3 regions of the Ruegeria sp. CDSB117 genome follow, and region 3 is predicted to be linked to each of the others. Evidence: riboswitches for the same ligand, from Rfam matches in the RefSeq annotation. Region 3 holds a riboswitch; each other region holds the start of a gene.
What was found. A riboswitch is a leader RNA that binds a small molecule or an ion and turns the genes downstream of it on or off. The one in region 3 is predicted to bind cobalamin.
Positions count from the first base shown of each region.

Region 1 (10,118 bases), on a different contig from region 3:
ATCATCGCAGGCTGCGCGATTTGAGGCGCTGACCCGCAGCAAACCTTTGGCACCAATCAGGCCGTAAAATGCGCCAACCGGACAGATGTGACCGCACCAGCCGTGGCGCGAAACGAACAGGTCGAACACGAAGATGGCAATGATCATGGCCCACGCGAACCCCGCGCCGAAAATCAGCCCGCGATGCAGCATGGTGATCGGGTTGACCAGCTCCCATGCGATCATGCCTGTAGCGCCCGAGACGATTAGGACGGTGGCCAATATCCAAAGGCGGGTGCTGCGCTTGGGCTGCCAGCCTTTCGGCAGGTCCAAACGTCTGTGCAACCAGTTGGCTGCGTCGGTGACTGGGTTGATCGGACAAACCCATGAACAATAGACGCGCCCACCAATCAGAGCGTAAGCGGTGAGAACGATCACTCCGCCGATCAGGGCCGTCAATTCCGGCCAATGCCCAGCGATCACGCTTTGCAGCAGGATAAGCGGGTCGGTCAGCGGCAGCACGCCCAGTGTCAAAGATCCCGCAAGCGTGCCTTGAACGATCCAGATGCCGAACCACGGTCCTAGAAGAAACACCGCCAGAAAGAGCAACTGGCTTGCGCGGCGCAGCAGCAGGTATTTGTGGGCGCGCACCCAACCTTTTTCTTCGATGGCCTCCATTCCGGCCGGCATATGTGTGCGTGCACTCATTGTCCGACCCCCGGCAAATCGTATGCTGGTGCGAACCCGCCCGGTGCGGCAAGGTTGTCGGTGCCCGGTCCGGGCAGTCGGTCCGGCAGATCGATGAGGCCTTCAACAAGGGGACCGCCTTTGGCCTCTTTCTCTTCCCAGCCTTTGCGGTAGTGATCGGCACTGCTGCCGCGCGCCAGACGCACAGGCAGGACCTTGATCGCGGCCTCGGGCAGAACACAGCTTTTCTCGCACATGCCGCAGCCTGTGCAGTGGTCCGCATGAACGGTTGGGATGAACATTGCGTGGTGGCCTGAACGTTCGTTATGGGCCGTTTCCAGCGTGATTGCCTCATCAATCACGGGGCAGACGCGATAGCAGACATCGCAGCGCAGGCCGAGGAAGTTCAGGCAGTTCTCCTGATCGACAAGGACGGCAACGCCCATCTTGGCATCATCAATATTGTCGAGGGCCGGATTCAATGCACCGGTGGGGCAGGCGGCCACGCAAGGGATGTCGTCACACATTTCACAAGGCACATCCCGTGCTGTGAAATAGGGCGTCCCTGTAGCAACCGCATCCACGCCCAATTCCGCCAGTTTCAATGTGTCATAAGGGCAATCCCGCACGCAAAGCCCGCAGCGAATGCAAGCGGACAGAAACGCCTCTTCCGGTAGCGCGCCGGGGGGGCGCAACGCTTCGGCCGGCAACGCGCGGGCATCGCGGGCAAGCCATGCCAACAATGACCCGGCGACCACACAACCGCCCGACGCACGCGCCGCATCCTGCAGGAAGCGACGCCGTTGCGGCGAAAGAGGTTTACCTTCAAAGGGCATGGGGACGGCCTTTGCCTCGCTTGTCCGTTACGCGCGCTCGACCTTACAGGCGCATTTTTTGTAGTCGGTCTCTTTCGACAGCGGGCAAGTTGCGTCCAGCGTCAGCTTGTTGGTCAGCTGATGCTCGTCGAACCATGGCATAAAGACCAATCCGCGTGGCACCTTATTGCGGCCGCGCGTTTCAACCCGGCTGGTCACCTCGCCCCTGCGGGTGGAGAGTACGATCTCTTGCCCACGGCGCAGACCGCGATCCTTGGCGTCCTCCGGGTGCATGTAGACAACGGCTGACGGAAATGCGCGATGCAGTTCGGGCACGCGGCGGGTCATCGAACCTGAATGCCAGTGTTCCAGCACACGACCGGTGGACAGCCACAGATCAAATTCCTCATCCGGTACCTCGGCGGCGGGCTCAAAGGGGGCAAAGATGATCTTGGCCTTGCCGTCCTCGTAGCCGTAGAACTTAACGTCTGCGCCTTCCGGCACATACGGGTCATACCCTTCGCGGAAGCGATAGAGCGTTTCCTTGCCGTCAACGACAGGCCAGCGCATACCGCGGGCCTCGTGATACATCTCGAACGGAGCAAGGTCGTGCGCGTGGCCGCGTCCGAAATCGGCATATTCTTCGAACAGACCTTTCTGAACGTAGAATCCGAAATGCTCCGCGTCGTCGTTGTGGAACCCTTCCGCCGTTTCCGACAGCGGGAACTGGTCGACCTTACCGTTGGCATAAAGCACGTCATACATGGTCTTGCCGCGATGCTCGGGCATCTTGGCCAGCAGCTCTTCGCCCCAGACCTCTTCGATGGTAAAGCGTTTCGCGAATTCCATCAGCTGCCACAGGTCCGACTTGGCCTCACCCGGTGCCTGCACTTGCTGGCGCCAGAATTGCGTACGGCGTTCGGCGTTGCCATAGGCGCCTTCTTTCTCAACCCACATGGCCGTGGGAAGGATCAAGTCGGCCGAAACTGCGGTGACAGTAGGGTAAGGATCCGAGACTGTGATGAAGTTTTCCGGGTTACGGTAACCAGGATAGCCTTCTTCGTTGATGTTGGGCGCGGCTTGCATGTTGTTGTTGCACTGGACCCAATAGGCATTCAGTTCGCCGTCCTTCAGTTTGCGGTGCTGCAACACGGCGTGGAAGCCGGGCTTGGGCGGGATAGTGCCCTCGGGGATGTTCCATGCGGTTTCACAGATTTCACGGTGCTTATCATTCGTAACAACCATGTCCGCCGGCAGACGGTGGGCAAAGGTCCCCACTTCACGCGCCGTGCCACAGGCCGACGGTTGACCCGTCAGCGAGAAGGGAGAGTTGCCGGGTTCGGAAATCTTGCCCACCAGCAAGTGCACGTTATACATCAGCGAATTCACCCAGGACCCGCGAGTGTGCTGGTTGAAGCCCATGGTCCACAAGCTCATCACTTTACGATTCGGGTCGGCATATTGCTGGGCCAATTTCTCCAGCTTGTCTGCGGGAACACCCGAAAGTTCAGAAGTGTATTCCAACGTGTAGGGTGCGACGGCTTCGGCGTATTCTTCGAAGCTGATCGGTTCCATTTTGCCCGAGTTCGGATTTTCGGCTTCTTGCTGCAGCGCGTTGCTGTCGCGCAAGCCATAGCCGATATCGGTGGCGGTTTTGGTGATGTTAACGTGTTTCTTCACGAAGTCTTCGTTTACCGCGCCATTTTGAATGATGTAGTTGGCGATGTAGTTCAGGATCGCCAAATCGGTTTGCGGTTCAAAAACAATGCCGTTGTCCGCCAGTTCGAACGAGCGGTGTTCGAAAGTGGACAGCACATGCACCTCACATCCCGGCTTGGTCAGGCGCGTGTCTGTCAGGCGCGACCACAGGATTGGGTGCATCTCAGCCATGTTCGAGCCCCACAGCACGAAGGTGTCCGCGTGCTCAAAGTCGTCATAACACCCCATCGGCTCATCAATGCCGAAGGTTCGCATAAAACCTACGACGGCCGAGGCCATGCAGTGCCGGGCGTTGGGGTCGATGTTGTTGGACCGGAACCCGGCTTTCATCAGTTTGGAGGCCGCATAGCCTTCCCAAACCGTCCATTGCCCGGAACCAAACATACCGACACTGGTCGGGCCTTTCTTGGCCAGCGCCTCTTTCCATTTTGCGGCCATGACATCGAACGCTTCGTCCCAGCTGACTGGTTCGAACTCGCCGTTTTTGTCGTATTCGCCGTTGGTCTTGCGCAGCAAAGGCGTGGTCAGTCGATCCTTGCCGTACATAATCTTGGACAGGAAATAGCCTTTGATACAGTTCAATCCTCGGTTCACGGGCGCGTCTGGGTCACCTTGCGTCGCAACGACGCGACCTTCTTTGGTGCCAACCAGAACAGAGCAGCCTGTTCCACAGAACCGGCAAGCCGCCTTGTCCCAGCGGATGTCTGGCGTTCCTGCCTGGGCATTGGCTTGACCGGCTGCCAGCGGAATACCAGCAGCAGACGCCGTTGCTGCGGCGGCAGAGGCCTTGAGAAAAGTCCGACGGGATTCAGAATGTGTCATTGCGTGGGCCTCCGGCTGGGGGTTGGGCTTGGGGCATCGGGCTGCGGATGGGCGTCCGCGGGATCCTCGAAATGGTGATAGGTCAGTGTCAGTGAGATGACGCCCGGGATCTGGTGCAGATCCATGATGATCTCGGACGCAAGGCGTGATGGCGTGTCTTCGACGACGACAACAAATCGCCCATCTTCTGTTTCGGCGTGAATTTCGACACCCGGTGTGTCCTTCATCACCCGCGCTGCTGCGCTTGTGTGATCAGGTGCGACATGGGCAAGACAACCGCAGATGTTCATTGAGTAGCTTCCATTTGTGGTTGAGATTGGCGTTCAAGCGCAATGGCATCGGCGGGACATAAACTAGGGCAAATCCCGCATCCATTGCATGTATCAAAGTCAAGCACGGGCTCTGCGCGGCCAGCGGTCATCAGTTTGAAACGGATGGCGCCCTGATCGCAGTTGTCCTGGCAGATGCGGCAACTGACGCCGTTCATGGATAGGCAGGTGTCCGCCGTAAGCGCGGCGCGCCACGGCCAATCTGGCAAACAGTCAATCATTAACGCTTCGGTTGGACAAACCCGGGTGCAGTCGCCGCAGAAGGTGCAGGGATTGTCAGTTGGCTTGAACAGGGGGTATCCGTCTGTCCCGATGACGATCGCATCTTCGGGGCAAGTATCTGCGCAATCACCACATTTGCTGCATGTTTCAACAAAGCACAGCTCAACCGAGCCCGGAGGTCTGGCGATATTGCCGTCCTCTGGTCTAATCTTGGCGCTTAGAAACGCGCGTCGGCTGGTCAATTGTTGCATTGCATGCGACCTGGCTACACTCGATTCCTGTAATCGAGTGTATCGCATACCGTGATCTGTGGGGGTCTTTTTTGATTTAGGTCATTTTGCCCGATTATTATTAGTCATTTGGGAAACTTTAACTTTTGCACCTATGCGACCTTTGACGATCAGCGCCGAGGTCGAGCGGTTCGGATCAACAGAAGAAAGACAAAAACCGATCCCAGCGATGTCGTGACAATACCAACAGGCAGCTCTTGCGGGGCAAGCAACAGACGGCTCAGTATATCCGAACCTGTAAGCAACGCTGCCCCAACAATGGCGGCGGTAGGCACAAGCTGGCTGTGCAATGGCCCTGCGATACCGCGCGCGATGTGGGGAACCATCAAGCCGACAAAACCGATCACACCCGCAACGGACACAAACACAGCAGTCGCAAGAGCGGCCACGAAGAACATCCGGAACCGCAAGCCTTGAACGGGCACACCTAGGGTGGCGGCCGTCAAATCACCAGTCAGCAGCGCATCAAGCCAGCGGCTACGGTAAATTGCATAGGCGAGGATCAATGCTAAACCTGCGCAGACCAGAGGGAATGTCTCCCACCGGGCAAGACCCAAACCCCCAAGCATCCAAAAGATAACAGAATGAGCCGCACGGCTGTCGCCCGCGAAAATCAGATAATTGGTAATAGCTGAAAACAAAAACGAAACTGCAAGCCCCGCGAGGATCAGTTTTTCGGGCGCGCTTGTGCGCAGCCCATGAACCAAAGCCAGCACAATGCCTGACGCGACAAGCCCTCCGAAAAACGCGGCCAGTGGCAGGGTCCAAAAGCCCAGCACATCTCCGGTTACTGTAATGACAAAGACAGCTCCCGCCGCAGCTCCAGAGGACAGTCCGAACAGAAACGGGTCCGCCAGATCGTTGCGTGTGGTGGTTTGCAGGACAACGCCGACGATGCCCAATCCGGCACCGATCACGGCGGCAAACAGCGCGCGTGGTAAGCGCAGGTCAAACACGATGCGGTGGAGCGGAGACATCTCTCCGTCCATCATCCCCGTGCCCAACAAGACACCCGCCAGTGCGTCAGAGGCCGGAATGGATGTGGTTCCGTAGATAGTCGAGGTCAGCAAAAGGGCGGCCAGTACAGCCGCCCCCAGCAAGAGTGTCAGGCCAAGTCGGCCCATATCAGTTCAGACCCGGATGCATAGCCTTGGCCATTTTCGAGATTGCCTCGATATTTGCAGGTCCGGGTGTCAGTTCTTCGTAGCGCAGACCAATCCAGCGTTCGTTCTTGACTGCGTCCGTCTGAGACATCACAGGATGGTCCTGTAGGAACTTGAAGGTATCCGCCGCGCCATTTCCAGTTTGATAATCAAGTAAAACCAGGAATTCCGGGTTCGACGCGACGACAGCCTCCCACGAGGAACGTCCCCAACTGGTGTCCATATCATGGGTGACGTTCTCGCCGCCAGCGGCAGCAATCATTGCGTCGGGAATGGCAAACTTGCCAGCCGTAAACGGTGCATCGGCGGGGCCGTCCAGCAGGAAAACGCGGGGTTTCGGCAGGTAGGCTGTCTGCGTTTCAATCGCGGACAGTTCTTCTTTCCAGCCGGAAACCAGCTCTTCCGCCTTGTCTTCAACTTGCATTACTTTGCCCAAGCGAAGGACGTCGGTGAACAGTAAGTCCATGCTGGCTTCGGGGCGATCCTTATCCAGATGTACGCAGCTTTCCGTCAGGATCATCGTTTTGATGCCAAACGGCGCAAGAGTGTCCGGGGTCACGTCACCGCCCGGCTTCATGCCATAGTACCAGCCCGCAAAGAAAAGGTCGGGTTCGACAGCGACCAGATTTTCTACTGTCGGATACTTGGGTGCAAGTTCCGGGATGTCGCCGCGCAGGGTGTCAAACTCGGGGCTGGTTTTGTACCAGCCGGTGATGCCCGTCAGGCCCACGATCTTGTCCTGCAAACCCAGCGCAAAGGCCATGTCGGTCATGTTCATGTCGTGTACGACCAGCCGCTCGGGCTGAGTTTCAAACACCAGCGGCTCGCCGCAATTGTCGACGGTGATCTCGCGCGCTGTTGCGGCACTTGCAATGCCGCTGATCAGTGCAGCGCACCAGAGAGTTTTGTTCATTTTACTTTTCCTAGTTTGAGGTAGTGGTTCTTCGGATATCCAGTGCCGGGATCATGCGGCCTTCATGCTGAAAGCTAAGAAAATCGACACCAAACGTTTCACGGACCCTTTTGGGTGTCAGCACTTCGTGCACTGGGCCGAAACCGGTCAGGCGCGTGGATTTCATCAACGCGACATGGGTCGCGAATTCCGGGATCATGACCAGATCATGAACGATCATGACCACCGTAATGCCCAGCTCGGCGACCAGCGACAGCATGCGTCCCTTGGCATCCGGATCCAGATGGTTCGTCGGCTCATCCAAAAACAGCAACGACGGGTTCTGCGCCAGCGCCCTTGCAATATGAGCACGCTGGCGTTCCCCGCCGGATAACATGGCCATTCGCTTGTCGGCGAGGGCGAAGAGTCCGGTCAGTTTAAGGATTCGGTCCAATTCCAAGGCGTGCTCAGCGGCAGACCGATCAGCGCGGATGGGGATTTGCCCAAGGGCCACGTAGTCACGCAGAAACAAACGCCCGTCCGGCGATTCCTGCTGACTGACCACGGCGATCATTCGGGCGCGGTCCATTGCCGAAAGCTGCCGAAGGCTGCGCCCCTTTACCAAAACGTCCCCCAGCACAATCTCTTCACCGCCGCACAAAAGATTCAGCAGCGTTGTCTTACCCGCACCGTTTGGGCCGGCAATTGCCAGAGTGGCCCCTTCATTCAGTTCGAAATTGATGTTTTGCAGCAGTACGTCGCCGTTCAGGGCATAATACTCCAGCCCGCGCGCCTCAAGGAAAGCTCCGCAGGTCATGCGCTTGTCTCCACTTTTAGCCGCGGCAGGCGCGCCAGAGTCTTTTCAAGAAGGGCAGGCGGGCGCTGCGTTGCATTGGTCCACCCATCCGCGATGCGATGGTATTGATGTGCAAATTCGGCCAAAGCATCCACGTCCTCAGTCGATTGGATGTCACCGAAAAGGTACTGCGCTTTGTCGAATGCCTGAACCCCGACGGTTGTGGGACGACCGCAACCGGCCATGCAGGAAACGCTTTGGATGTCAAAACTGGATGGAAGCTTGCTTGCAAGCGCAGCGCGCAATGAATCCGCCCGGTCAGAACCCTCGCAGGTCTCGCAAATCAGAAGGAAATGATCAGGACTGATCGACATAGCCCACTCCGCCTGTTGCCAAGCGCGGGCAGAAGGTGCCAATCATGTCATCACGTCTTAGACGTGTCATAAAGCCTCCTTCCAGGACGCCCCGCCCCGGGTTGGTTGAACATCGGATGGTAGGTCTCCTGACTTGCGGGTCGTGGCTTGGCCATCCTTCCCGACCCATTTGGGGTCAGTGGGTATTTGGCGTCGCTCACCGCTTACAGTTGCGGGGGCAGTCACGGACTTGGCGCTTGTTGGCAACCTCACCGTATTCCCTTTTCATCCCGTGGCGAACCATAGGGAACCATCGCGGTGATGCTTGCCCGAGTTCCGAATTTGGGTCAAGCGATAATCCGCGCCGCCCCACGCACAGAGGTCATTTGTCATTTGCCAATGATCTGACTACGCTGCGTTGCAGAAATGTAGCAACAAAGGTGGATATGTTCTGGTTCCGGGGGGCCGCACATCCAATGTTTGAAACAACGAACACGCATTCAAAAACAAAGCCGGACGAGATGAAAATTCAAGAAAACAGAACCTATTCTCAACTGAAGGTAGGCGACAAGGCGCAGGTCACCCGATTGTGCACCGTGGACGACTTGTACGCGTTTGCCTCGGCTTCGGGTGACCACAACCCGCTAAATCTGGCGGCCTATGACGGAGATGGAGATGGACACCCCGAGGCTGTTGCGCCCGCCTTGTGGCCCGCGGGTTTGGTGGCTGCAGTCATTGGAAACATCTTACCGGGGGCCGGTACGCAAACACGTCGGGCGGACCTGAGTTTTCATGCTCCGGTTATGGCGGGCGAAGAACTGACCGCCTTTGTGGCTGTTACCGAAAAGCGTGAAGACGGCGACCTGACCTGTTCCGCCGAAGTGCGCCGGGTCGGGGATAACGCATTGATCCTGAGTGGTACCGTACAGGTCACGCCACCGTCGCGGCATTTGACCTTCGACTCGGTCGAGGTGCCGGGACTGATCGTTCAGCGTCACCGGCATTTCGACGCTTTGTTGGAAAGGGTACGTCCTTTGGACCCGATGCCCACAGCGATCGTCGCCCCGGAAGAGCCGAATTCGCTAGGCGGGGCATTACTCGCGTTGGAAAGCGGCATCATTACTCCGATTTTGGTTGGCGACCCGGACAAAATCACCGCCGCTGCTGCCCAGCTTGGGGCCGATTTGTCCGGAGTTGAAATCATTGAAGCGCGAGACCAGGAAGTGGCCGCCCAACGCGCGGTCGGGCTGGTCGTTGAAAGTAAGGCCCGGATGCTGATGAAGGGTCATTTGCACACGGATGTGTTGTTACGCGCCGTTCTGCGCAGGGAAAAAGGTCTGAGAACCGGGCGGCGGCTGTCGCATGTGTTCGTGATGGACGTGCCAGGCATGTCTCGACCCATCATGGTTACAGATGCGGCGGTGAATATCGCACCGGATCTCGAAACCAAGGCCGATATCGTTCAGAACGCCATCCATCTTGCGCATTCTATTGGCATCGAGATGCCTAAGGTTGGCGTCTTGTCAGCGGTTGAGACGATCAACCCGCATTTACCGTCGTCTGTCGATGCCGCGCTGTTGTCGAAAATGGCCGAGCGTGGGCAGATCACCGGCGGGCTGGTCGATGGCCCCTTGGCCATGGACAACGCGGTTGATCTGAACGCGGCGCGGACAAAAGGCATCACCTCACCGGTCGCGGGGGTCGCAGACATTCTGGTTGTTCCGAATATCGAAGCCGGCAACATGGTAGCCAAACAGCTGACATATATCTCTCATGCCGAGGCTGCCGGCGTCGTGATAGGTGCTGCGGCACCGATTATCCTGACATCTCGGGCAGATGATGATGCTTCGCGGCTGGCGTCTTGTGCTGTCGCGGCGCTGCATGCAATTGCGAATGAAGGCAAAATCCATGGCTGAACATGTTTTGGCACTGAATGCCGGGTCGTCCTCGTTGAAATTCGCGCTTTACGAACTGGTCGAGGACCGACGTCCCAGTATGCGCTGGCGCGGTCAGATCGAGCGGTTGGGGGATGCACCACGCTTGTTGGCCCA
Region 1 is NZ_JBXWOS010000005.1:113,580-123,697, reverse strand. Features, by position in the region: gene napH (quinol dehydrogenase ferredoxin subunit NapH) at 1-687, opposite strand, end outside; gene napG (ferredoxin-type protein NapG) at 684-1,502, opposite strand; gene napA (nitrate reductase catalytic subunit NapA) at 1,530-4,022, opposite strand; gene AC2FJC_RS08040 (chaperone NapD) at 4,019-4,312, opposite strand; gene AC2FJC_RS08035 (ferredoxin-type protein NapF) at 4,309-4,824, opposite strand; gene AC2FJC_RS08030 (FecCD family ABC transporter permease) at 4,974-5,987, opposite strand; gene AC2FJC_RS08025 (ABC transporter substrate-binding protein) at 5,989-6,939, opposite strand; gene AC2FJC_RS08020 (ABC transporter ATP-binding protein) at 6,950-7,735, opposite strand; gene AC2FJC_RS08015 (DUF1636 family protein) at 7,732-8,088, opposite strand; cobalamin riboswitch at 8,190-8,395, opposite strand; gene AC2FJC_RS08010 (bifunctional enoyl-CoA hydratase/phosphate acetyltransferase) at 8,589-9,983, shown strand; gene AC2FJC_RS08005 (acetate/propionate family kinase) at 9,976-10,118, shown strand, end outside.
Region 1: another riboswitch for cobalamin. It lies ahead of AC2FJC_RS08015 (DUF1636 family protein); the one in region 3 lies ahead of AC2FJC_RS10280 (hypothetical protein).

Region 2 (10,118 bases), on a different contig from region 3:
GCACAAACGCCATTTCCGCGTGTCGCGAGGCCGGGGTGCCCCTGGCCGCTTTGACCCGTCCGGCATGGCGCGCGCAAGACGGAGATCGTTGGCAGCACGTTTCTGACATTGACGCGGCAGTTGCCGCTTTGAGAGGTCCTAAGCGGCGTGTTTTTCTGGCCGTTGGCCGCCTGCATCTTGAAGATTTCGCGGCTCAGTCCCAACATCACTTCTTGCTGAGGCTGGTGGATGAACCGGATGCACTGCCGCTGCCCGATTGCGAGGCGATCGTGTCGCGCGGACCTTTCACCGAAGCAGGGGACCGGGCGTTGATGCTGCAGCATGGCATTGAACTGGTTGTGTCCAAGAACTCTGGCGGTACCGGTGCACGCGCCAAGCTGGATGCCGCGCGCGCGATGGGCGTACCGGTGTTGATGATCGACAGGCCGCCCCTTCCGCAAAGGACCGAATTGTCGAACGTGACGCAGGTTCTGGACTGGTTGGCTCATTCCGGGGTGAACCTCGGGGTATAGACGATCGGCGCGCTGTCACGGTTGATGACGCGCGTCAGGGATGACCCGACAATGACGACGGTTTGCATGTCGGCCATGTCAGGTGTCGCCTCGGCCAGTGTCGAAATCCGGATCGCCTCATCAACGCGGGATACGGCGCGCGCGAACAGGATCAAGCGTTCGGGCTCACATTCTTCGCGTAGGATTTCCAGTGTTTTCACAAAGCCTTCCGGGCGGGATTTCGAGCGTGGGTTATAAAACGCCATCGCGAAATCCGCCTGCGCCGCAAGTCGAAGACGTTTTTCAACCAGCGACCAGGGTTTCAGATTGTCGCTGAGGTTGATGGCGCAAAAATCATGTCCCAGTGGTGCCCCGGCTCGCGCGGATGCCGCTAGCATCGCGGTGATCCCCGGCAGCACTTCGATGGGGATTTTGCGCCACTTAGCGGGGCCATTTTCCAGCGCCTCAAATACTGCGGCGGCCATCGCGAAGACCCCGGGATCACCCGAGGACACAACGACCACGCGCTTGCCCTCAGCCGCCATCTGCAACGCGTGTTGGGAACGGTCGATCTCGACCCGGTTGTCGCTAGCATGCAGCGTCAACCCGGGGCGTTCCGCCACGCGTGCGACATAGGGGATATAGCCGACCACGTCCGTGGCATCCATCAACGCAGCTGAAACCTCGGGGGTTATAAGATCTTCGTTACCAGGCCCCAGGCCCGCAATCTTGACCCAACCGCTCATGGCCGCCGTCCCTGACCATGCACGATGATGATCGAGAAATAGGGCGTCACCTTTTCGCATGCCTCGGACAGTTTCGTCACCACTTGGTTCGGCATCTGCGCAAACTCGACAATCCATGCGCGGTCATACAAACCGGCTGTTTTCAGCGCGCGCTTCACCTTGTCGATATTGCGTCCGATTTTCATGACAACCAGGGCGTCAGTCTGCGCCATGCGAATTGCCAGATCTTCTTCCGGCAGGGTGCCGACCAGTACTGTAAGCACATCATCGCCCCAGGTGATCGGGTTACCCGTTGCTGTCCATGCGCCGGACATGCCGGTAATGGCTGGCACAACCTCTACATCAGCCTGATCGCGCAAGCGGCTGTAAAGATGCATGAAAGACCCATAGAAAAACGGATCGCCCTCGCACAATACCACCACGTCCTCGCCCTGATCCGACAGAGCCTTCAAGTGCCCGGCGCAGTCCTTGTAAAAGGCAGAGAGCAATTCGTTATAGCGCGGATCATCCAGTGGAATTTCCGTAGTGACTGGGTATTCCATGGGAAACTCAACAGCACTGTCCGGGATCATACCATTGACGATCTTGCGTGCCTGACCGCTGCGACCCGGCTTGCGAAAGAACGCGACGTGGCGCGCATTGCGCAGCAGGCGGTCGGCCCGCACGCTCATCAGGTCCGGATCACCGGGGCCAAGGCCCACGCCGTATATCTTGCCGCCACTCATTCGGCGCGGCTCGCAATGGCGTTTATCGCGGCGACGGTGATGGCGCTGCCGCCCAGACGGCCTTTGACAATGCAAGAGGGCACGGGCTGTGCCTCCCACAATGCGTCCTTGGATTCAACGGCACCGACAAAGCCCACCGGGCAGCCGATGATGGCGGCCGGGCGTGGGCAGTCGGGGTCCTCCAGCATATTCAGCAGATGAAACAGCGCGGTCGGCGCATTGCCGATCGCGACCACAGCGCCTTCCAGATGTGGACGCCACAGCTCCAGCGCGGCGGCAGAGCGGGTATTGCTCATCTCAGCTGCCAACGGGCGTACGCGCTCGTCATGCAGGGTGCAGATCACCGGATTGTCGGCGGGAAGGCGGAACCGGGTCACGCCTTCGCTGACCATCCGTGCATCGCACAGGATTGGTGCGCCATTCTCCAACGCGGTCCGTGCGGCTGGCACGAAGCCCGGCGAAAAATGTACGAATTCTTCCAAACCGACCATTCCGGCGGCGTGGATCATGCGAACCGCAACCTGCTCTTCATCAGCGTCAAAACGCGCCAGATTGGCCTCGGACCGGATTGTGGCAAAGCTTTGCTTATAGATCGCTGCGCCGTCGGTTTCGTATTCATAGGGCATCAGGTGAGGTCCATAGTCATAAGTGTTTCGGGTGTCAGCCCGCGTTGGGACGGCTCATCCCCCGCGCGACCGTTTTTGACAAGATCAAATCGTCCGTCGTTGCCGACCAGTGTGACATTTGCCGGACCCATACGGGCACAGCCTTTGGCGCAACCGGATACATGCAAACTTCCTGGGATTTGGGCGGCCAAGACGCGGGCAACTTCGCGGGTTTCCACCTGAGCTTGCGGGCAGAACGGTGCGCCGGGGCAGGCATCGGTTGTCATCAGCGGGTCGGTGCCATCTATGACAAAGTCCGGTGCTTGTATCGCCGCCCCGCCTTCCAGCAGAATCAGCCGCCATGGGGTGACCCGCAAGGCAGACGCCCCGCTGTCTGCAATGAGGTCAGAGAGCTGTCGCGCCGGCAATTGTCCGAACACCGCGCCATACAACACACCCAGATCGCAGACGCCGGGCTGCGGCGGTGTGCCGATGTCACCGGGCGCGCTGCCTTGCCACTCCGCTGGCAAATCCTGCGTCGCGGCCACCCGCGCCATGCGGCGGGTTTCTGGCGTGAAACGTTCGGAAAACCATCCGGCCAAGGCGATAAGCCGGTCAATTGCGTTGGTTTCTGTGACCCGGCAGCCAGTCTTGGCCCCGTCGGCGCGCAGGATGAGGCCATCAGTGCCTGCCTCGACCCGGATATCGGCCGAATCCGCCGCCAACAGGCGCTTGGGGCCAGTGTCGATGGCAAAGCCGAATTTGGCGGGCAGAGTCGGCAATTCCTCCAACCGGTCGATCAGTTCCTGTGTCAGATGTGCGGTTCGATCACTTGATCGGTATAGGGGCGACACCAGGATATTGCGGCGCATTTCAATACCGGGCTCAGCATCCAAAAGGTTCAGCGCGGCCAGCTCGGCCAGCAATGCTTGATGATCGTCTTCTTTTACCCCGCGCAGCTGTAAATTGGCGCGGTTGGTCAGGTCGATCGTGCCATTGCCAAATTGCTCGGCCAACTCACAAAGACCACGTGTTTGTTCCGCGCTCAAACGGGCCAGACGCGGGCGCGCCCGAACCACCAGACCATCGCCCGACATCATCGGCCGATGCGCACCGGGGCACCAACCCTGAACGACCGGGGCGCTCATCCCAGCCCCTCCAGATCGGCCCGGATTGAGTTGCGGCGGGTGTTCCAAAGGCCCGCGTCCAACAACGCGCGGAACCTGTCCTGCATGGCCTGATACGCGCGCGGGTTGGCCTCTTGCAAAAACGCGTCGACCTCGGCGTCGCCCAAAGTGGCGTCGTGATAGAGGTCGAACAGATGCGGCGCGACCGTGCCTGACAGATGGGCGAAAGAGGCCATGTGATCCAGTGTCGCCGCAATTTCGGCAGCGCCTCGGAAGCCATGCCTTTGCATGCCTGCAATCCAGTTCGGGTTGGCGGCACGCGCATGAACCACACGGCTGATTTCTTCAGGCAACGTTCGGGCGCGCGGGCTATCCGGGTTGGTGTTGTCCAGATGGTATAGCTGCGCCGTACCACCAGTGACTTTCTTGGCGGCGGCGAAACCAGCCTCGTGCGTGGCATAGTCGTTGGCCAACAGCAGATCGGTTTCGGTCAGATCCTGCAGGTGCACGAAACTGTCGGCATTCGTGACCCGTTGGGTAATGCCGTCCATATCCTGTGTGATGTGTTCGCCTTCCAAAGCGAAAGAACTGGCCTCAAGCCATGCCTTACCCGCCTGCGCGCGGGCCTCATCCGTATAGATTTCGGACAGCTGGGTCATGTTCACGCCATAGCTGCCCGGTGCCGGGCCAAAGACGCGCGCTGCCGGGGCCTGCCCGGCATATGGGTTCCAGTCTGGCGCTTCATCGCGTTCCGACAACGCGCGAACAGCTTGACCATAAAGCGCCGAAAGGGTCGGGAACACATCGCGGAACAAGCCTGAGACACGCAACGTCACGTCCAGACGCGGGCGGCTGAGGTCAGTGATGGGCAGCACTTCGATGCCCGACACCCGCTCGGACCCTTTGTCCCAAACGGGTTTGACGCCCAGCAAGTGCAGCGCCATGGCAAACTCTTCGCCCGCCGTGCGCATCGTGGCTGAACCCCAGAGATCAACGATCAGCCCCTTGGGATAATCGCCCTCTTCCTGCAGGTGTCGCCGCACCAATTCTTCTGCCAGCTTGACGCCTTGGGTATAGGCTGCACGGGTGGGGACTGAGCGCGGATCGGTGGTATACAGATTGCGCCCGGTGGGCAGCACGTCTGACCGTCCGCGGTAGGGGGACCCGGACGGGCCTGCCTCGATCCGTTTGCCAGCCAGCGCGTCGATCAATGCCCGGCGTTCGGCATGGGCAGAAGGAGCCGTGTCAAAATTGGCGGTGGCTTCGGGCACACGTCCAAAGATATGCAACCCGTCGCCGAACTGGCTTTCTTTGATGTCACAGACGAAACGGTCGATGCGAGTGATCGCCTCGGCGATGCAGGTGGCCTGATCGAGGCCAAGGTCGCTCTCCAGCCCGATGGCTTGCGCTTCGTCCCGGATATCTTCTTGCAGGCGGTCGCGACGTTTGGGGTCCAAGCCATCAGCGTTCGAGAATTCGTCCAGCAGCGATTCCAGCCGAACCATCCGATCCGGGGTACCGCTTTCTCTCATCGGCGGTGGGATATGACCCAGCGTGACCGCCCCGATCCGGCGCTTGGCCTGCGCGGCCTCGCCAGGGTCGTTGACGATGAAGGGGTAAATGACAGGCAGGTCGCCGATCAGCGCTTCGGGCCAGCATTCGTTGGACAGCGCGACCGACTTGCCGGGCAGCCATTCCAGCGTGCCGTGCGCGCCGATATGGATCAGCGCATCCGCACTAAGACCTTTGCGCAGCCAAAGGTAGAAGGCCACGTAGCTGTGGCGCGGGGTACGCGACAGGTCATGATAATCGTCATCACGCAACTCGGGTGTGCCGCGTTCAGGTTGCAACGCGACCAGCGCCTTGCCGCGGCGCAGGGCGGTGAAGTGGAACGCGCCATCTGCAAAGGCCGGATCATCCTCGGGCTTGCCCCAGACGATTTCGAGGTCTGCGCGCAGTTGTTCCGGCAATTCTGCTAGCGCAGTCAGATATTCGCCAAGCGACCACGTAATCCGCGCGTCCAACAACGTATCAGAAATCGGCTGGGCAGGAGCGGTGTCATACCCTTCGCCTTGCAGGTCGGCCAGCATCGCCTCGGCCGAGGCCAAAGCATCGAGGCCCACCGCATGGGCCATCTGCCAATCCTTGCCGGGATAGGTGGACAGCACCAAGGCGGGCACCTGATCCCCTTTGGGCTTGTCGTTCAGGTTCAGCCAGCCGACGACACGGTCGATGATGGCCTCGATCCGTTCCGGTTCAGCCCGGTGGGCAAAACGTGAATACTCCAGATGCGGGTCACGCTTGCCCGGTTCCTTGAACGAGGCAATGCCTGCAGAAATTCGCCCGTCCACTTCAGGCAGGACAACGTGCATAGCCAAATCAGCGGGCGAAAGACCGCGTTCCGCCTCGGCCCAGGCTTTGCGGCGGGACGTTGCGAGAGCAACCTGAAACACCGGAACATCGGCAGCGTCCAGCGGCGATGTACCCGATGCGCCTTTGCCCGAGAAGGAAGTGGCGTTGATAATGGCCGACGGTTTAATGGCGGCGATGTTCCCGCGCAGCCAATCGGCGGCGGCAGGTGCTTTTAGCGAGGGGGCGAACATACCTACTGCTTCGAACCCGCGTTCCCGCAATCGGCGGATCAGGGCTGCGACCGGGGCGGTGTCTGCAGATGTCAGATAAGCCCGGTAGAAGGTCACGAGGATACGCCTCGCGTCGCTCGAGAATGCTGTTTCGACCGGGATTACGCCACGATCCGGGCACCACGCACCGCACTCTGGCAAGGTCTTAGCGCCCATCACCGGCCCGGCATAAAGCCCCGCCGCAAGCGCCATTTGCGCCAAGGCCGCTTGCGCCGCGACTTCGCCGCCGGTGTCACACAGATGCGCAAGCCGCCGCAGGGTTGAGACGGGCAGGGTGGAGTAATCATCCAGCCGCGTATCCTCACGCCCATCGGCAGGTAGGACGGCCAGTGCGATCCCCTTGGATTGCGCCAGCGCCAGAACTTGCTGCAAGCCATAGGACCAGTAAGGCACGCCGCCGATCAAACGGATCAGAATGCCCTTGGCGCCCTCGAGCGTTTGCTCGACATAAGTGTCGACGGACAACGGGTGTTTCAGTGCTGTCAGGTTGGCCAGCCGCATTGTCGGCATTCGCCCTTCGGCCCCGCCACCGCGATGCCAGCCCGCCGCGAAAGCACCAAGGTCACTGTCCGAAAAGGACAGCACCACCAGATCCGCCGGACTTTGGCCCAGATCGGTCGGGGTCTCGGTTTCCTCGAGCCCGTGGCTTTCGCGGAAGACGACGTGCATGGCTTACTCGGCGGCCTCGGTCACGCCCACGAGGATATCGCGGATCGCGGCCTCTTTGATGTCGTCGTGTTCGGCGATGACCACCAGACGCGAACGGCGCTCTTCACCGGGTTCCCACGGGCGGTCATACTGGTGACGTACGCGGGCACCAACGGCCTGCACCAGCAGACGCATGGGTTTGCCCTGAACGGCGGCATAGCCTTTGACGCGCAGGATGTTCAGCTCATTGGCCAGACGTTCGATATTGGCGACCAGTTCCGCCGGGTCGGTCTGTTCGGGCAACTCGACAATGATGCTTTCGAAATCGTCGTGTTCGTGGTCGTGGTGGCCGTCGTGATGCGACGGGCGCGCGTCCATGTCATCCTCGGCGGCGGCTTCGAGGCCCAATACGACGCGGACGTCCACGGCGCCTTCGGCGACTTCCACTACGGGCAGGGGGCGGGGAGCTTCGGCGGCGATGATCCCTTTGGCCTTCACCACGCCTTCGGGGCCAGCCAGATCGGGCTTGGTCAGCAGGATGATATCCGCGCAGGAGATCTGATCCTCGAACACCTCAAACAGGGGCGTTTCGTGGTCGATCGAGTCGTCAGCTAGGCGCTGGGCGTCCACGGCTTCGACATTTGGTGCGAAACGCCCAGCGGCGACGGCCTCGGCGTCCGCCAGAGCGATCACACCATCAACGGTGATTTTCGAGCGGATATCGGGCCAATCAAACGCCTTGAGCAGCGGTTTGGGCAGGGCGAGACCGGACGTTTCGATCAGGATGTGATCAGGACGCGGCTCCAGCGCCATCAAGGCTTCGATGGTCGGGATGAAATCATCGGCCACAGTGCAACAGATGCATCCGTTAGCCAATTCCATGATGTTTTCCGCCGGGCAATCCGGGATGGCGCAGGATTTCAGGATATCGCCATCCACACCCACATCGCCGAACTCATTGACGACCACAGCCAGACGCTTGCCCTGCGGGTTCTGCATCAGGTGCTTGACCAGCGTAGTTTTGCCCGAGCCCAGAAAGCCGGTGATCACAGTGACGGGGAGTTTTTCGAGATTGCTCATTTCAGGGCTCCAATCGGGGGAATGCGGGCCGCACAGTTTTTGCGGAAATGTTCGGGGCGCTCACGCCATTTCACCAGACCGTCTTCAGCGGCCAGATATTTGGTGACGCCTTCGACGATGGTCTCGACGTGGTCGGTCTCGTCGAGGTTTTCATAAATAAAGGTCCATCGGGACGAGCCACCACGCAAAACGATCGAACATCCCTGATCACAGTTCGACAGGCATTCCACCGGCTTCAGGTCCACGCCGTCAGGCAAGCCCGCCTGTTCAAGCGCTTTGTGCAGCAAAGTGCCGGGTCGCTGGGCGTCATCTTCGATGGGCAACCCACGGCGGCATGTCGTGCAGACCAGCAATTCAACTGGTGCGGTCTCGGTCACGTCTCTCATCCCCCTAATCCTTTGTACGGGGGACGGGGTTTCATGCGGGCCACGTGTGCGACATGGACCCGACACCGGAACACCCCGCCCGGTTTCAACTTCGGGTGCTGGCAGGTCTCCCGGCTTGCGGATGTCAGAGCGTTTGCCCTGTCGGATGTCCCGCCTTCCCGGCCTATTGGGCCAGTGGCTTTGGGCACCCTCTCCGGTCACGGTCGCGGGGGCGGCTGTGCTTGGCGATGACATCGCTGGCACATTCCCTTTTCATCCATCCGAGGATGGACACCAACGCATGCGACATGCGGCACGGGCAGGGGGCTTGTCAAGCACGACCAGGGTTTGAAAACCGGTTACGTCAGAAAAGCGACCAGCCGAAGTCAGTCAGCGGCATCCGATGCGATCCGATCACGAAGCCAGGCGCAAAACAGCCCCGCAGCCGCGGATGATTGAGCGCTTCCGTGCTTGGCAATCAGGTAGTGCGGTTGTGCAAACGGAATCGCTGGACCGGCAATCGCAACAGGCGCGACTTGGGCAATCGCGTTCTGTGCGAACCTTTGGGCAATATTAAGGAAGCGGGCAAAGGCGCGACAAAGACAAAGCACATCCCTCTACCACTGACGCATTGTGCGTCGCGCCGTTTGTTAGCGGGAAAAGATTTGGCACGTGTGGCATTACTTTCAAACCGCTTCGACATTTAACCCCGGACATCAACGGCGACGGTTATGCTGTTCCAGAAGCCAGTAGGAACATGATACCCAAGTGTATACGCCCGAATTTGCGAAAGCAGCGCAGAAAGCTAAGTGTTTGAAAAGAAGTGGAGGCGAGTACCGGAATCGAACCGGTGTACACGGATTTGCAATCCATAAAGACAGGCAGCGAAAACAACGGCTTATGGGTGCAAAACACCCCCTGACAAAAAGTGAACAAAAAGCGAAAGTTTCAACGCTCTTTGCGATTCAGAATGCTCACAAAATCGTTTCTAACCTTGGGATAATTTGATGAGTTGGGCGGTTGCAAACGAATGCGCCGAGCGCCGTTTTGGCAGCGCTGCGCGCAAGCAGATCATTATGTTCCTGGCCGACAAGGCGAGCGATGATGGCTCGGGCATCTGGTGCTCCAAGGGGACGATCCAGCGCCACACAGAGCTCAGCGAGAGCACGGTCAAGCGCACCATCATCGACTTCTTGCGCGAGGGCATTCTGATTGAGACAGGGCGGCGGCAGTGCAAGAATGGCTACACCGTCATTTACCGCATCGTTCTGGAGCGCGTGGCCGCGCTCGAAACCACGGCCGAGCCCGACATTGAGACGGGGGTCACTGTGAACCCCGTCCAGCCTGAACCCGGTACGGGGTCCACGGTGAACGGGGTACGGGGTTCAAGGTGGACCCCAAACCATCCTAAAACCATCCATAAACCACCTACGCGCAGGCGCGAGGCGGCGGAGGAGGTTGAAGATCTTGAAGCTGAGAAGATCTTAGCGGCCTATCCCGAAGACAGGATCCGAGACCGACGAACTACGTTGCGCCTGATCGCAGCCGCCGTGAAGGCCGGGGTAAAGCCCGATGACTTGCAGCAGGCGGTCAAAGCCTATGCGAAGGAAACCGAGGGCTATACACGCAGCAAGGTCTGTTTCTCGGACAATTGGTTCAGGATGCGCCGATGGGAGAAGGGGCTTGCCC
Region 2 is NZ_JBXWOS010000009.1:104,238-114,355, reverse strand. Features, by position in the region: gene AC2FJC_RS12185 (cobalt-precorrin-6A reductase) at 1-512, shown strand, start outside; gene cobJ (precorrin-3B C(17)-methyltransferase) at 485-1,237, opposite strand; gene AC2FJC_RS12175 (precorrin-2 C(20)-methyltransferase) at 1,234-1,962, opposite strand; gene AC2FJC_RS12170 (precorrin-8X methylmutase) at 1,959-2,588, opposite strand; gene AC2FJC_RS12165 (ferredoxin-like domain-containing protein) at 2,588-3,715, opposite strand; gene cobN (cobaltochelatase subunit CobN) at 3,712-7,005, opposite strand; gene cobW (cobalamin biosynthesis protein CobW) at 7,009-8,064, opposite strand; gene AC2FJC_RS12150 (DUF1636 family protein) at 8,061-8,450, opposite strand; cobalamin riboswitch at 8,534-8,743, opposite strand; gene AC2FJC_RS12145 (hypothetical protein) at 9,437-10,118, shown strand, end outside.
Region 2: another riboswitch for cobalamin. It lies ahead of AC2FJC_RS12150 (DUF1636 family protein); the one in region 3 lies ahead of AC2FJC_RS10280 (hypothetical protein).

Region 3 (10,118 bases):
GTGGCATTTAGGGCCAGAATGACCTCAGAAATCCCTTCGGCCATCACCCGATCCTTGAGTCGGGGAATGCGCAGTTCGTCCGGTCCGACCCCATCCAGAGCCGACAATGTGCCGCCCAAAACGTGATAGCGACCCTTGAAAACTGCAGCGCGTTCCATCGCCCAGAGATCAGCCACATCTTCGACCACGCACAACTCTCCGGTCGCGCGATCCTCGCTATCGCAGATGTCGCAGATATCGGTGGTGCCCACGTTGCCGCAATTCAGGCATTCGCGGGCGGTGGCAGCCACCTGCTGCATTACGTCCGACAGGGGCGTCAGCAGCAGGGCGCGCTTTCGGATCAGGTGCAGCACTGCGCGGCGGGCCGAGCGGGGCCCGAGGCCGGGCAGTTTGGCCATCAGGTCGATCAGATTGTCGATATCGCTGTTCGAACTCACGGCGTGCGCTCCTGCAAAAGGGCCGGACAGGGGTGCCCGGCCTTTGGGTCGTCAGGAGTGTCTATCAGAACGGCAGCTTGATGTCTGCGGGCAGACCCATGCTTTCGGTCAGCCTTGCCATCTCGGCCTGAGAGCGCTCGGCCGCTTTGGTTTGCGCGTCCTTGATAGCGGCCAGAATCAGATCTTCGACAACTTCCTTATCGTCGCCGTTGAAGATCGACGGATCGATGTCCAAACCCTTCAGCTCGCCTTTTGCGGTGGCGGTGGCCTTCACCAGCCCCGCACCGGATTCGCCCACAACCATCATGTTGTTCAGCTCTTCCTGCATATCCGTCATCTTGGTCTGCAAATCCTGTGCGGATTTCATCATCTTGGCCATATCGCCCAGACCGCCGAGTCCTTTGAGCATTTACTGTCTCCTAAATTGTGATCGCCTTAGGCGAACATATACAGCGTAAAGTGTCATCGACGCACATAGCGCAATTGCCAGCCCTATGAACAGGGTGGAATGACCGATGCACCCGATGTCTGCCGCCGATCTACGCGAGTCATCCATCAAGTCGTCGACAAAAATGTGAGCCGCCCAAATCGCCCAAGCGAAGGACGTCGCCAATGCGATCCATAGGTTTCCGCGCCAGATTGCTATAGCAGACAACACCAGCAAGACCATGGATACCGGATGCAAGGTGAGAGCAACTGCTTCGACCAATTCGCTAACCGGTTCGCCATCCCAGCCAGGGTTAAAAACTTCGCATGCTTCGTAGTAGACCGCATCGATGTGTGCAAAGTGCAGCTGTTAATCCTCCTCGAACGGGTCCCATTCGTCTTCGACCTCAGGCAGTGCTTCGGTTTCTACCTTGGCGGCGCGTTCCTCCGGGGTTTCGATCCGTTTGATGCGCGCTTTGGGAAACTGCATCAGAACGGCTTGAACCAATGGGTGTTGTTCGGCCTGCGCTTTCAACGCCAGATCAGCCGCGTCTCGAACCTCGGCGATTGTTGCCGCGTCCCCATCGGCCACGATTGAGACGGCCCATCGGTTTCCGGTCCAGCGTTGCAAGGCTGAACCAAGCCTTTGCGCCAGATCGGTCGGCGCTTTGTCCGTCGGCGTGAACTCGATCCGTCCTGGGGAATACGAGACGAGACGCACACCGTTTTCGACCTCAACCAACAGTTTTACGTCCCGGTTGGTGCGGATCAACTCGACCACGTGTTCGAAGGTTGGATAGCGTGCCAGCGCGGTCTGGATGTCCTGGGCAAACGCTGCGGTGGGTGCCCCTGCCGGTCCACGCTGGGCCGAGAGATGCGCAGATGATGTCGCCTGTGCAGGCGCTTGAGTTGGCACAGCCACACCACCGCCGGGCCCCCCGTTCGGTGGGGGGGGAGGCGCATCCTGTAGTCGTTTGATAAGTTCTTCGGGGCTGGGCAAATCAGCCACATGGGTCAGACGAATGATTGCCATTTCGGCGGCCATCATCGCGTTGGGTGCTGCAGAGACCTCTTCCAGCGCTTTCAGCAACATCTGCCACATGCGCGTCAACACCCGCATCTGCAGCGCCTCGGCCATCTGTTGACCCCGCGCGCGTTCATCCGGTGAGACAGTGGGGTCATCGGCGGCATCGGGCGTGATTTTGACCACGGAAACCCAATGGGTGATCTCGGCTAGATCGCGCAGAACAGCCAGCGGATCGGCCCCTTCGGCATACTGGCCGCTCAACTCAGTCAATGCCCCAGCCGCATCGCCACGCAGGATCATGTCCATTAGATCCAGCACGCGCCCGCGATCTGCAAGGCCAAGCATTGCCCGAACCTGATCGGCGCTGGTTTCCCCGGCGCCATGCGAGATAGCCTGATCCAACAGCGATGTTGCATCGCGCGCAGACCCTTCGGCCGCACGTGTGATCAAAGCAAGCGCGTCTTCGGCGATCTGTGCGTTTTCCGCCGCGGCGATCTTGTTAAGCAGACCGATCATGTCTTCGGGTTCGATCCGGCGCAGGTCAAACCGCTGACAGCGCGACAGAACCGTCACTGGAACCTTGCGGATTTCGGTCGTCGCAAATATGAACTTTACATGTTCGGGCGGTTCCTCAAGCGTTTTGAGCAGGGCATTGAAAGCGCTGGTCGACAGCATGTGAACTTCGTCAATGATGTAAATCTTATAACGCGCACTGGCGGCACGATATCGGACACTGTCGATGATCTCGCGGATGTCGTTCACGCCGGTTCGGCTGGCGGCGTCCATCTCCATCACGTCGACATGCCGGCCTTCCATGATGGCAACGCAATGCTCGCACTGACCACAAGGTTCGGTCGTTGGCTTGCCTTCACCATCGGGACCGATGCAGTTCATACCTTTGGCGATAATCCGGGCAGTGGTGGTTTTGCCGGTGCCGCGAATACCGGTCATGATAAAGGCCTGCGCGATCCGATCCGCTTCGAACGCGTTTTTCAGCGTGCGCACCATTGCGTCCTGTCCAACCAGATCTGCAAAGGTTTCGGGGCGGTACTTGCGGGCAAGAACCTGATAGGCGGGGCTGGGCGTTTCGGTCATGTCTGCTCTGTCAGATTCGTGTCAGAAATGCAGCGTAGAGACCCTGACCGCCCGCGTCCACAGCAGGCTTTGTGGAATTTCGGTTTGGACAGCGTCTGTAAGCGGGATAAACCGGCTTTCAAAATCGGGTGGGCCGGTGGCAGTAGGAGCATAAGCTTTGGCAAAATTTGCAATCTACGCGCTGCCTGTTGGCTCAGGCACCTTGGCGCTGTCCCCCTTGCCGGGCGGCGGCGGTGGGTATGTGGATGATCTGAGGGTGATACAGGACTGGAACCCCGATCTGGTGATTTCAATGACCACCGAGGCCGAGATGCAGCAGGTCGGCGCAGGCGGTTTTGGTCGAGACGTTCAAAGCAGGTCCGCTACCTGGGTGCATCTTCCGGTCGAGGATTTTGGCACGCCGCCCCAGCCAATCGAAACTCTTTGGCCCCAAGCCAGCGCAGCCGCCCGGCAGGTTCTGTCCGACGGTGGACGCGTGCTGGTGCATTGCCGGGGCGGTTGTGGGCGGTCGGGGATGGTCGCGCTGAGGCTCATGGTGGAAAGCGGTGAAGATCCAAACCACGCGCTAAACCGGCTGCGCTTGGCCCGACCATGCGCGGTGGAAACGGATGAGCAGATGGCTTGGGCCATGAAACCGGCCCAGAGCGATCGGTGAACTAGGATCAGGCCGTGGCTTGTTGAACAACCTGATGCGATGGACGCGGTGCAAGGGCCGATGCCTGAAGCATGGCGCAAGGCAAGGCCGCCAAAACACCAGCAGGCAGAGTGGAAAAGTCAGGGTTGAACATCATATCGGCGTATTCGTCCAACGTGTCGGCCGAGTCGCCCGTGTTTGCCCCGCAATAGACCCTGATCCGGGCCGGGCTGGCGCGAAACCGTGCGGTGCAACCCTCATCGCAATGGGTCAGTTCGCTGGAGCCGTCCACCTCAAATTCGCTGGTCGTCATTGGTTGTGCTGTTGCCATCGCCTCGGCCAATGCCCGAGCCATTTGGGCCAATGCGGGGCAGGTTTTCCCCGTTTTCTGGCACAGGGTGGCGGTGAATTCGTGGGTCGTTGTCTTCCAGATCATAATGCGCCCTCCGCGCGGTGAGCGGGGGACGTGGAACAGGGAACTCAGCGTACTGAAGACCTGCCCGGACACCCCGCCCGAGTTTCGGTTTTTACTTTGATGGCAGGTCTCCTGACTTGCGGGTCATTGCTTTGCCGACCTTCCCAGCCTTTCGGCCAGTGGTATTTCGGCATTGCTTACCGCTTACAGTTGCGGGGGCAGTCGCGGCCTTGGTCCGTCCCGGCATTGCCGGGCTGGACCGCACCGAGTTCCCTTTTCATCCCGCCCCAATATAAGGACGAGAACCATCACCTCATCGCTAGCGGTTGGAGGTGGCTTGAGTCAAGCGGGCTGTTTTCCATCGTTCAAGTGGACGCTTGGTCACTTTGAAAATCTGTTGACTCTAGTCGCGCAAAAGCGCCGATATGCCATATGTGAACCGAATAGTTCAGATGCTTGCGAGGGCACCATGTTGGACAGCACTCCGGTCGTTTTGACCGAAGATTTCACGTTTTCTGCCGGAGAGGCCGAACTGTCGGCACGGCTGTATATGCCTGCCTCGGCACCTGATGTGGCGGTTGTAGTCCATGCAGCCACAGGCGTACCGCGCGACTATTACCAGCATTTTGCGCGGTGGTTGGTGGAAGAACAGGGTATGGCCTGTCTGACCTATGACTATCGCGATTTTGGCCACTCTCTACGCGGGCGCCTGCGCGATTCGCAGGCCACGATGGCCGATTGGGCGTTGATCGACATGCCCGCTGCCCGCGCTGAAATGCGGCGCAGATTTCCCGCCGCCCAGCAGTGGAGCATTGGCCATTCGGTGGGTGGAATGCTGGGGCCAATTCAGCCCGATATTGAGCAGATCGACCGGATGATCTGTGTCTGTTCAGGTTTGGTGACGGTATCCGACCACCCCTGGCCGTATCGCGCACTGGCGACAATGTTTTGGTATGCCCACCCGCCATTGCTGGTTAAGGCATTGGGATACCTGCCGGGCAAGGCGCTTGGGTTCGGCTCGGACCTTCCGGCACGTGTCTACTGGCAGTGGCGCAAATGGTGCACCAATGCACTGAACTACGTGCCAGATATCGGCAACAGCCTTCCAGAGGCCCGTTGGGTTGCGTCGGAAACACCCGTCGATCTGTTCACAATGGACGATGATCAGGTGGTGCCCCCGAACGCGGTTTGGCGCCTGGCCGATCTTTACGGTCCCAAAGCCCGCCGGCATCAGTTGTCGCCGAAAGACTTTGGATTGGCCGAGGTCGGTCACATCGGCGCATTTGCGCGCCGAAATGCGGCCATATGGCGCCGGTTGATCGCCTGAGCCGGTACTTACAGATTTTTGCGGGATTTCTTGTCCTGCATCACCGATCGTACCATCTTACCAAAGGCCTTGTCGCGCGCACGAGACTGCGCAACGGTTTCCGAGTTCCTTTCATCTTCGCGCCGCAGCTTTCGCCAGCGCTCCAACCGCTCGGTGTCCAGTGATCCGTTTGCAATCGCATCCTGCACGGCGCAGCCCGGCTCGGCCTGATGCTGACAATCGGAAAAGCGGCAGGTCTGAGCCAATTCCAGAATGTCAGAAAAGACCTCATCGACGCCATCCTGCGCATCCAGCAACCGCAAAGCCCGCATGCCCGGTGTATCGACCAGCCAGCCTCCGTTCTGCATCGGATGCAACGCGCGGGCAGTTGTCGTGTGCCGCCCGCGCGCGTCGTCTTCGCGAATGCCGGAGGTTGCCTCATCCAGGCCCGTCATGGCGTTGACCAATGTTGTCTTGCCGACACCGGATGAGCCGACCAGTGCAGCGGTCTGCCCGGTGGGGCACCAGGACAGAACTTGTTGAACGTCCATGGCATCCAAAGCATTGATTGCCAGCACGGTCAGAAACGGAGACAGCGACACGGCCGCTTTTGAGTATTTATCAGGATCGGTGCAGGTATCGGCCTTGGTTAGTATGACGACCGGATAGCACCCGGCCTGATGTGCCAAAGCCAAATACCGTTCCAGCCGGGCCAGATTGAAGTCGGCATTGCAGGAACTGACGATGAACAGCACATCCACATTGGCAGCAATCAACTGAGCCTCGGCCCCGGTTCCGGCGGCGCGGCGTTTCAGAAGGCTTCGACGGTCCAGCAGGTACTGAACGCGGTTTTGATCATCTGCCAATACCCAGTCGCCGACGGCGAAGTCGCCCGTCGGTTGGGTCAGGGTGAGCAGAGGTGTTTCACTGTTGATGTTTGCACCGATCAGACGATCACGGTGAACCGCTGTGATGCGAAAGGGAACGCATGAAGGATTGGCCGCATGTTGGGCGGCAAAGTGTGAGGACCATCCCAGGTCCGAAAGTGTAAAGGACATTGTTCTGCCTGTGTTCAGGTACAGCAAGCCGTCTGGATGGCGGTCGCGCATCCAGCGGTAATGTGTTCAGGCAGGTGTGAGGGTCGGCCTCAGAAACGCTCTGCCCAAAGGGTTTTTGCTACAATCATAAAAGCCCTCCTGTGGCTAGCGGTTCAAGTAAGTGAGAGGTTGGACATCGACCCAAGCGGGGCTCGTTGTGGCTGCTTCCTTCCGGACCTGACCAGGTTGGCGAGGCGCTCGCCCGCGCCAACCTCTCGAAAATCGATATAGGGAAGACACGCAGAAATGACAACCCGTCACAGTGTGAGTTGAATGCGCAAAAACCCTTCGGCATCCGTGCCAGCCAGCTTTGGGCTAAACTCTGCGATGTCCGCGAGGTGACACTGTGCCTTTGGACCGGTCTTCAACAGGACAGAGGACCCCGGCATGGGCGCAAAACGGAATGGGCAGGGACCTTGTTCCAGCGATTCTGTGGGCATTGCACCGGTCAGGTAGCCCTTCAATGCGTGTTGGATCGGCAAGGCTGGAACGTTGATGACTTCGGCGTCTTGTATGAACGGAAAATGTCCACCGCCGCTGGCCCGATAATTGTTCAGTGCAACGACAAAGCGTTGTTCGGCCGTCACTGCGTGGCCTTGGAAACGAAGATCTGAGATGCGCCGGTATGCCGGATTTACCAGTCGCCCTTCCGTATCGAACCGAGGCGGTACGCTGAGGTCGATCACGTAGCTTAGCCCGAACAGAACATCGAAATTGTGTCCGGCTCGATCAGGATTGACCAATTCAGTTTGCGCGCCGGGTTTCACCTGATTGAAAACGCCCGCAGACATTTCAAGCCAATCTCTGATGTGCTCTCCTGACACCTCGATTGCACGAAGTTCGTTTGGAAAGATGTTCAGATCGGCCACATGGCGCATGCGCATTACGCCCGCAGGAATGTCCGAGTAAAAGCGAGGCCCGGCGCGACCACCGAATTTCGAAGGCGCCACGGCAGACAGCAAAGGTGTCGCTTCATGGGGTGTGCCCTTCAGGATCTGGCGCACGGCCGAAGCCTGTGCTGCGGCCACCATCGCAAGCCCGCGATCTTTGGTGCAAAAGCTGAAATAGCTGTGCAGGTGCTGATCCGTATGCCCAATTGGTTCCTCGGCTCGTTTTCGTGTTGCGGAATGCACATCTGAAAACAGCGCCACCAACAGCGGGTCTTCGGCCGCCGGGTCAGCACCTGAGACCGGGCGCAGTTCAGTGCGATGAGCCGCGACCGACCAGCCCTTTTCTGCCGAGGCAACCAGCGTCAGATCAATCACGCCAAGATGAGATCCGGCAGATCCCGGCATGACAACAGGTGTGCCATGCACCATACCGCCAGTGGCATCGACGTGTTCCAGCCCAGCGTGTGACTTCCCCGGCAGGGTCAGATGCGTGTGCCCGGCGATGATGGCGTCTATACCCTCAATCGCGGCAAGGGGGATTATCGCGTTTTCAAGATCGGGCGCGGGGTCGACGGACCCCAGCCCCGTATGGGCAAGCGCGATGATCACGTCGCAGCCGTGGGATCGAAGCTCTGACACTTTAGTGCGCGCGCAGGTCAGAATGTCGTCTATCCGGACGTCATTACCCAGCCGATGAGATTCCCAATTCCGGGTCTGCGGCGGAACGACCGAGAAGACGCCGACGGTTAGCGAGGCTTGGTGCCCCGCGACCTCAACCCGGCGGGTTAGAACTGCCTGATCCTGCCAGACCTCGTTGGCACCCGGGCGATGAACATTGCTGCAAACCACTGGACAGGGGGCCTGCGAAAGGATGCTGTCCAGTATATCTTGACCGAACCCGAAATCATGATTTCCCAACCCGATCGCATCATACTCTAACGCGCCAAACGCCTGCATCAGCGTATGAGGCTTATCGGCCTGCTCGACGGCCAGCTCCCCAACCGGAGTTCCCTGCAGCGAATCGCCGTTGTCAAAAAGCAGCACGGTTGAGCCATCCGCCTGCGCCTCAGTTCGGGCTTCACGGATCAGGCTGGCGGTTCGGGTCAGGCCGATTGTGGGTTCAGGGGTGTCAGAATAGTAATCAAAACTCCTCAAGTTCATATGAAGATCCGTGGTGGCCAGTATTCGGACCCGCACGGACTGCGGATGCAGAGAAGGGGAAGGTTTCAAATTTCTACTTTTGGCAGTTTTGTCTTAGTCATTTTCAACAAAAAGATTAATCACAGTGAATTGCAAGGCTTAGCTGTGTTCATTCGATGGCGACCTGTGGTTTTGGGGGTGAAATACCGTTGCAACTGATTGGCCGACATGGCAGCCCTGTGCGGACAAGTCTAAGGATAACTTATGAAAAATGCGGAATATGTGACGTTTGGTAGCTCGGGGCTGGATCGTGCGGCGCATATTCGCGGGGATGCTGATGCGGTCGCGGGGGCGCGGGGGCATCCCAATGCAAAATGCCTGCTCTTGTGGCGCGGTAAGGTTTTGGTTCAGGGCGAGGCGCTGGATCAGTTGGGACTGATCGCCATGTCACATAAGCTGGTCGAAACCGGGCCGGGAGGTTCTGTCGAGCAGCCTGTGTTCTTGGGGCTGTCGGACGATGCGCCGGTGTTTGCCTTTGATATTTCGGACTGGACGGCTGATGGGTTGGACGTGTCCGGTGTCGGAGGCTTTATCGACAAGTCAGAGCAACAGCACCCGGACTTGCCCCACGGCCATGTCTTTGCCGAACTGCGCCGGATCATGACCCGTTTGTCGACGCGTGACGCCGAACTGGCGGCTTCGGCCAAGGCGGTGACCGCATGGCACGAAACGCATCGGTTTTGCGCCCGGTGCGGCGCAGCCAGTGAACTTGCGCAGGCGGGGTGGCAGCGCAGTTGTCCGTCATGCGGCGGGCAGCATTTTCCACGTACCGATCCGGTCGTCATCATGTTGATTACCCGTGGCGATTCAGTTCTGATGGGGCGTTCGCCGGGCTGGCCAGAAGGGATGTATTCGCTGTTGGCAGGGTTTGTTGAACCGGGTGAAACGCTTGAGGCCGCGGTCCGACGCGAAGTGATGGAAGAAGCCGGGGTGCCCGTGGGTGAGGTCCGTTACCTGTCCAGCCAGCCCTGGCCGTTTCCGGCCTCGTTGATGTTCGGCTGCGCGGGTGAGGCGTTGTCGCGCGTCATCACCATCGACCCGGTCGAAATCGAAGATGCGATGTGGGTTACCAAATCCGAGATGATGCAGGCCTTTGCCGGTGAACACCCCGTTCTGCTGCCAGCCCGCAAGGGAGCGATTGCGCATTTTCTTTTGCAAAACTGGCTTGCGGATACATTGGACTGAAAAAATACTGTTCTGAAAAGCGAGAGAACCCCGAACCACAATGCAGTTTACAGTGCGCGAAGATATCGAAGCTCCCATCAACTCGGTGTTCGAAATGGTGGCCGACTTTGACCGATTCGAACGGATCGCAATGCGGCGCGGGATCGAGGTCCGGCGGATTTCGGGCGAATTGGGCGTTGTTCCGGGCACCAGTTGGGAAACAGAATTCAGGTTACGCGGAAAGCCACGTCAGATTTCTGTGCAGATGGCCGAATGCGACCCACCTTTGCTGATGCGGTTCGAAGCGGCAAGCAAGGGGATGAACGGGGTCACGACGGTGGAGCTTTTGGCCCTGTCGCAGCGCCGCACGCGTCTAAGCGTTGATATGTCCCTGTCAGCCAAATCCCTCCCTGCGCGGCTGCTGTTA
Region 3 is NZ_JBXWOS010000007.1:143,461-153,578, forward strand. Features, by position in the region: gene recR (recombination mediator RecR) at 1-437, opposite strand, end outside; gene AC2FJC_RS10265 (YbaB/EbfC family nucleoid-associated protein) at 502-846, opposite strand; gene AC2FJC_RS10270 (DNA polymerase III subunit gamma/tau) at 1,234-2,985, opposite strand; gene AC2FJC_RS10275 (protein-tyrosine phosphatase family protein) at 3,143-3,640, shown strand; gene AC2FJC_RS10280 (hypothetical protein) at 3,648-4,055, opposite strand; cobalamin riboswitch at 4,140-4,359, opposite strand; gene AC2FJC_RS10285 (alpha/beta hydrolase family protein) at 4,504-5,361, shown strand; gene rsgA (ribosome small subunit-dependent GTPase A) at 5,370-6,398, opposite strand; RNA gene ffs (signal recognition particle sRNA small type) at 6,557-6,655, opposite strand; gene AC2FJC_RS10300 (bifunctional 2',3'-cyclic-nucleotide 2'-phosphodiesterase/3'-nucleotidase) at 6,695-8,524, opposite strand; gene nudC (NAD(+) diphosphatase) at 8,732-9,712, shown strand; gene AC2FJC_RS10310 (SRPBCC family protein) at 9,753-10,118, shown strand, end outside.